DNA from 3 places in the Lysinibacillus sp. K60 genome. Region 2 is predicted to be linked to each of the others. Evidence: riboswitches for the same ligand, from Rfam matches in the RefSeq annotation. Region 2 holds a riboswitch; each other region holds the start of a gene.
What was found. A riboswitch is a leader RNA that binds a small molecule or an ion and turns the genes downstream of it on or off. The one in region 2 is predicted to bind S-adenosylmethionine.
Positions count from the first base shown of each region.

Region 1: it holds a riboswitch for S-adenosylmethionine, as region 2 does, so the genes downstream of both, metK (methionine adenosyltransferase) here and HCH28_RS21280 (bifunctional homocysteine S-methyltransferase/methylenetetrahydrofolate reductase) in region 2, are expected to answer to the same signal.
Region 3: it holds a riboswitch for S-adenosylmethionine, as region 2 does, so the genes downstream of both, HCH28_RS12935 (methionine ABC transporter ATP-binding protein) here and HCH28_RS21280 (bifunctional homocysteine S-methyltransferase/methylenetetrahydrofolate reductase) in region 2, are expected to answer to the same signal.

Region 1 is NZ_JAASJR010000004.1:283,617-285,887, reverse strand. It holds gene pckA (phosphoenolpyruvate carboxykinase (ATP)) at 1-418, opposite strand, end outside; SAM riboswitch class I at 808-926, shown strand; gene metK (methionine adenosyltransferase) at 1,185-2,271, shown strand, end outside.
Region 2 is NZ_JAASJR010000013.1:26,304-28,574, forward strand. It holds gene HCH28_RS21280 (bifunctional homocysteine S-methyltransferase/methylenetetrahydrofolate reductase) at 1-1,240, opposite strand, end outside; SAM riboswitch class I at 1,329-1,429, opposite strand; gene HCH28_RS21285 (protoporphyrinogen oxidase) at 1,529-2,271, opposite strand, start outside.
Region 3 is NZ_JAASJR010000005.1:221,454-223,724, reverse strand. It holds gene HCH28_RS12940 (methionine ABC transporter permease) at 1-292, opposite strand, end outside; gene HCH28_RS12935 (methionine ABC transporter ATP-binding protein) at 282-1,310, opposite strand; SAM riboswitch class I at 1,393-1,496, opposite strand; gene HCH28_RS12930 (thioredoxin family protein) at 1,553-1,864, opposite strand; gene HCH28_RS12925 (toprim domain-containing protein) at 1,879-2,220, opposite strand.

The DNA of each region.
Region 1 (2,271 bases), on a different contig from region 2:
GGATAAATAATTGATGAGCAAAAAGATTGTGCCATGCGTATTCATTAATAACTTGAATGCTTAATTGTGAATCTTTGTCAGCACCTGCAAAGCCTTTGAATACGAATAACTCGTCACGTTCTTTTAAATATTTTATTACTTTTACATATAGGTTATCGAACACTTCAGAAGAAATTGGTTGGTTTACTTTACCCCAGTCAATTTGATCTTTTGTGCTTTCTTCTTCTACCGTATATTTATCTTTAGGTGAACGACCAGTGTATTTGCCAGTTTCTGCACGAACTGCGCCATCTACTGTTAACATTGCTTCACCACGAGATGTAGCTTTTTCTGCTAATTGTGGTACTGAAAGTTGAACATTAATGTTACCGCCGTTTAATAATTCCTTCAGTTCGTTTGCAATTTCTACTGAATTCATCGATTAAATACCATCCTTTTTTATAGTATTCCCTTGATTTAGAGGGATTTTTTCTTAATTTCAAAAATAGTATAACACAATTGCTTAAATAATCTATACTAATTAAGAAATTATTTTAGAGTTTTTACCACTTTTCAATAAACTGACAAAAAATAATGTTTTTCGAGGAGAATACCATCAATCCTACTGTAATTAGGCATGAAGATTGAGCCACACATATGTTACCACAAGTAGCTAGGTATGTTGTAGGGATTAATTTGCTTCTATTTACATCATCATCCAAGTATGAAAAGTTTTTGTGTAATAAGTTCTTTCCTTTCTATACAGTAATACATAAGAAAATATTTGACAACGTTCGACCTTTTCAGTAACATGAGATTGAACGGATACTCTTATCCCGAGCTGGTGGAGGGTCAGGCCCTGTGAAACCCGGCAACCTGCATGAACTATTTCACGACATGCGTTGGTGCCAACCTGATGCAAGGGAACATCCCTTGAACGATAAGAGTGAAAGGTTACGCAGTCATTATTCCTTTCCTCATGTAAAGTAACGTGAGAAAAGGATTTTTTTATTGTTAAAAATCAATGTAAAGGTAAGTATATGTAGTTCTTTCCTTATTATAATGACGGATCTTTCGAAATCCTCGTGTTAAAAGCAGCAGTAACGGCTTGAGAGTTCAATCCTTAGGAGCGGACTTGACATGGGTAATGAGTACCGTATTCATACACAACTACTTATTGTAAGAGTATTTAGGAGGAAAACCAAATGACAAACCGTCGACTGTTTACATCAGAGAGTGTAACAGAAGGACATCCAGATAAGATTTGTGACCAAATCTCGGATGCCATTTTAGATGCTATTTTAGCAGAAGATCCAAATGCACGTGTAGCGTGTGAAACAACTGTAACAACAGGATTAGTATTAGTAGCAGGAGAAATTACAACTTCTACTTATGTAGATATTAAAGGTATTGTTCGTGACACTGTAGCTGAAATTGGCTATACACGAGGTAAATATGGCTTTGATGCTGAGAACTTAGCGGTGCTTGTGGCAATTGGTGAACAATCACCTGATATTGCTCAAGGTGTTGATCAGGCATTAGAGGCACGTGAAGGCTCTATGACAGATGCAGATATTGAAGCAATTGGTGCTGGTGACCAAGGCTTAATGTTTGGCTATGCATGTAATGAAACACCAGAGCTAATGCCATTACCAATTAGCTTGGCACACAAATTAGCACGCCGTTTAACAGAAGTACGTAAATCAGGTGAACTTGCCTATTTACGTCCTGATGGTAAAACGCAAGTAACGATAGAATATGATGACAATAATGTACCGGTTCGCGTGGATACAATTGTTATTTCAACACAGCATGATGAAGAAGCAACACTTGAACAAATTCAAGCAGATTTAAAAGAATTTGTTATTGCACCAGTTGTACCAAGTGAATTATTAGATGCTAATACGAAATACTTTATCAATCCAACTGGCCGTTTTGTAATTGGTGGACCAAAAGGTGATGCTGGATTAACAGGACGTAAAATCATTGTTGATACATACGGTGGTTATGCACGTCACGGTGGTGGTGCCTTCTCAGGTAAGGATGCAACCAAGGTAGACCGTTCAGCGGCATATGCAGCACGTTATGTAGCGAAAAATATCGTAGCAGCTGGCTTAGCAGAGCGTGCTGAAGTGCAACTCGCTTATGCGATTGGCGTTGCCCAGCCTGTTTCCATTGCTGTCGATACATTTGGCACAGGTAGAGTGAAAGAAAGCGAGATCGTTGAATGGGTACGCGAGCTATTCGATTTACGCCCAGCAGGTATCATTAAAATGCTTGATCTTCGTCGTC
Region 2 (2,271 bases):
TAACGGCCAACACATCATGAATACCTAAAGCATTTAACCCCATTAAATGGGATTGTAGACCAATTAAATTACGGTCGCGACATGTAATATGAGTTAGTGGGCGTACACTATGTGTGCTCTTCAACAATGCGCCCATTGCAATATTACTAATACGTGGAGAGGCCAGTGAATTGTCTGCCATCATAACTACATCTGCACCTGCATCATATAATTGCTTTGCTCCTTCAAGGAACCCATCGATCTCTAAATGTCTAGGTGTATCCAACTCTACTATGACAGAGCGTTCACGTTTAACTTTTTCATGAAGAGGCTCATACTTTGTTGGCTCCGCTTCCCGAACAATCTCAATCTTTTTAGGCTTCGCATGCTTCTCCTGAACCGGTGATAACTCTTCTAAATACTTCTTTGCTGCTGCAATATGTTTGGGTGTTGTACCACAGCAGCCCCCTATTAAGCGTACACCTTGATCACGCAATTCAACAGCCGCTCGACCAAAATAATCAGCTTCTGACTCATAAACGACACGCCCATCCTCTAAGTCCAGAAGTGAAGCATTTGGATAGGCTGACATAAATGCCTTATGAGGAAGTTCTACACCCTCAAATGCCAGAATTGTATGGTGTGGACCTAGTCGACAATTGACACCAACAATATCAGCACCTAGGGCTTCAAGCTCATGGAGAGCATTATTTAAAGACATCCCATTTTGTAAAACACCAGGCTCATGCATAGAAACTTGTGCAATAATCGGCAATTTTGTTTTTTCTCGTAGCATCTTTAAGGTTGCTGTTAATTCTTCAAAATCATAATAAGTTTCAAGTAAAAGGCCATCTGGATTCCCTGCAAGTAAGACTCTTGCTTGTTCTTCAATAGTCGCTAATATTTCATCCAAGGTTGCATCACTTTTACGAATTCCCCGAATACCACCAATTGTTCCTAAAACAAATTGACCGCCATCAGCCGCTGCTCGTTTTGCGATGGTGATAGCAGCTTCATTAAATTGTTGGACACGTGATTCTAATCCATAGCGAGCTAATTTAATGGCATTTGCACCGTACGTATTCGTTTGAATGATGTCAGCACCAGCTGCAATATATTCTCTATGAATCTTTTCAATTAACTCGGGTCTCTGAACATTCATTTCCTCATGGCAATACTCCAATCCATAGCCATATAGCACTGTGCCTATTGCACCGTCTGCCGTCAATACATGCGTTTTTAACCTTTCAAGCAATCCCATAAAATTAGCCTCTCTTTCTATGTCTCTATATAATAAAAAGCCTTCTTTCATAAAAAAGAAGGCTTTAACGATTCATCATTGTTGTTCCTTCTCATCTTCGACTCAACGGTCTTCTGGATTTAGCACCTGACAATAAAGTTGGTTGCTGAAGCTTCAATGGGCCAGTCCCTCTGCTTCTCTTGATAAGAATTAAGTATGAATTTTTTAAATAATTAAAAGAATCATATCGTTTACTGACGAATGAGTCAAGACTATTTCACATAACTAAGTTTTTTTTCACTTAAAATCTTAGAAATTGGCAAGTTCCTTTGCAAGCTCTTCGCCAATTTTTTTCCCATTTTGAATGCAAGCACCGATACCTACGCCAAAATATGAGCACCCTGCAATCGATAAATTAGGATATTTTTCATGTAATTCTTGTAGTAATCCTTGTAATGCCTCACGATGCGCTAGATCATATTTAGGCATTTGATCAATCCATTTTGTTACATTCACAACGGTTGGTTGCTCCTCTATTCCTAGGCTCTTTCTCACATCATCTAAAGCAACTGCTGCCAATTCTTCATCCGTCATGGCACGTAGTTGCTCATAGGCTGGATTGATGCTCTTATAAAAGAGTCGCACAAGTAATTTATTTTCTTTCGATGTATGCTTCCATTTACGACTAGTCCAAGTTGCTGCATTACAAGTAACGTCTGAATTATGGGAAACAATATAGCCTGTTCCATCTGCTGGCAATTTAGCATCTGGCACATCAAAACCTAAATAGATAGTAATCGCTGACGCTGTCGTAAATCGATCAAAATAGCGGTTTAAAGATTCATCCTGTAGCAGATTTTGGACAGTATCGTTCGGTAATGCTAAAACGACATAATCTGACTCAATAATTTCACCATTAGCTAAGGTAATAGTGTAGTTCTTATCTTGTTTTTGAACATTTAACGTAGTAACACCCTTGATAATTTCTACATCGGATAAGGTTTGTTCAAGTCGATCAATTAAAGAAGATAAACCTTTTTTAAACGATATAA
Region 3 (2,271 bases), on a different contig from region 2:
ACGCCGCATTAGCTCCTCGAATTGTACCTAGTAAAAACTTCGTAAATGGAATTAATAAAATAATTAATACGATAAATGGAATGGAACGGAAAATATTTACGAGTGATCCTGTTAAAAAGTTAACGATTTTATTTGCCCATAACTGATTGGGACTAGTTAAAAATAGAACAATACCAATGACTAACCCAAGAATAAATGTCACAACCGTTGATATAGCTGTCATGTATAATGTTTCATACGTAGCTTGCCACATATTTTCCCAGTCTACATTCGGAAAGAGATTAGTTAGCATTTTCAATCACCTCCGTCTGTACTTCCACTGTATTTAAATAACGAAGGGCTTCAGTGACGTTTGTCTGAGAGCCATCAATTTGCACAATCAATGTACCATATGCACCATTTTTTGTTTGCGAAATATTTCCGTGAACAATACTTACTTCTACATCAAATTGTTTCACAAGATGTGAGATGACAGGCTGTTCTGTTTTTTCACCAACAAAAATAAGTTTGACAAGTTGTCCAGTTGGATAGTTTGTTTTAATTTGTGCTACCGTATCTTGTGTTTCCTTAGTGTCTGTAATTTGAGATACAAACTTCTTAGTAATAGCTGCCTGTGGGGCTTGGAAGACTTGCAATACCTCACCACGTTCCACAATTTCGCCTGCCTCCATCACCGCTACACGATGACAAATTTTGCGAATGACATGCATTTCGTGGGTAATCAGGACGATTGTTAAGCCTAAGCGTTCATTTATATCTACGAGTAAATCAAGAATAGCATCCGTTGTTTCAGGATCGAGTGCGGAAGTCGCCTCATCACATAGTAAAACCTCTGGATTATTCGCTAATGCACGTGCAATTCCTACACGCTGCTTTTGTCCACCAGAAAGCTGGGATGGATAGGCCTTATCGCGCCCTTCTAAGCCTACAAGGGCAATCAATTCCTTCACACGTGCTTCACGTTGAGCCTTTGGGAAGCCTGCGATTTCTAAAGGGAATGCAATATTTTCGGCAACTGTTCTCGACCAAAGTAAATTGAAATGCTGGAAAATCATACTTACCTTTTGTCTAGCCGCTCTAAGCTTTTGCCCTTTTATCGATGAAAATTCTTGATTGTTCACCGTTACTGTTCCTGCTGTCGGTTTCTCTAAACCGTTTAATAAACGAATCATGGTACTTTTACCAGCACCACTATAGCCGATAATGCCAAAAATTTCACCTTTATTAATAGTAAGGTTGACGTCTTTGACTGCCGTTAATTCGCCATTTGCTGTTTTGTATTTCTTTGTAATATTTTGAAGCTGGATCATAGCGAATACTCCTTTTCTCATATAGAAAACCCCTTCACTCACAGACAAGTAGAAGGGGTCACGTATGATACGTTAAACCGTTCTCTCATCTTTCAAAGAAAAATCTTTGAGTGATTTGGCACCTTTTCACATTGTGATGGTTGCCGGGCTTCATAGGGCACTTCCCTCCGCCACTCTTCATAAGAGTTCGATATATTTAATGTTTTAGTAATATATTTGATACTTTACCACGCTAGTAAAGTTCAGTCAATTGATTTTTTTAACAATTCATATAAAAATGGTACGGATTGAAAGGCATAAATTTTTTCTGTCACTTTTCCGCCATCACTGATGAGTAGACAGGGAACACTTTCAATTTGATGCTCATAGGCAATGTGTTCCAAAAAGTTGATATTTGCTTTACCAATTTGTAGCTGTGGCAGTAATTGTTCAATAACGGACATCATTTTAGATGCCACTGCACATGTTCCACACATCGGAGTATATAAATAAAATGCAGTTTTCTCTCCCGACTGTTTAGCCGTTTCCCACTGCTCTGTTGACCATTCTTCCATTTACTCACGCAACCTTACAAAATATATTCATTATGGATTGAAAAATGTGCACGCAGTAAAATCATCGCTAGGACTTTTCTTGGTGTCGTTTCTACTTCCTTGTATGTTGGCATTGTGCGCAGATGCTCAGCTTCTGGATAATGTCTGTCCATTAATGCACGTAGCTTATCCCCAGAAGTATCTGCATCAAAAAAAGTAAATAGCTCACAGCCCTCATAGGGATCCAGTAGTTCTTCTAGTTGATGCACACCAATTGTACCATTCGTACATAGTATTGTAACATTCTCATTCAAAATAGGCTCAATTTGTAGCTTATCTGAACGCCCTTCTACTATCAAGCATTTTCCCTCGAACATTACGCCACCTCCATTTAGAGATCCCCACTTATAAGTCATTATATAACAAAA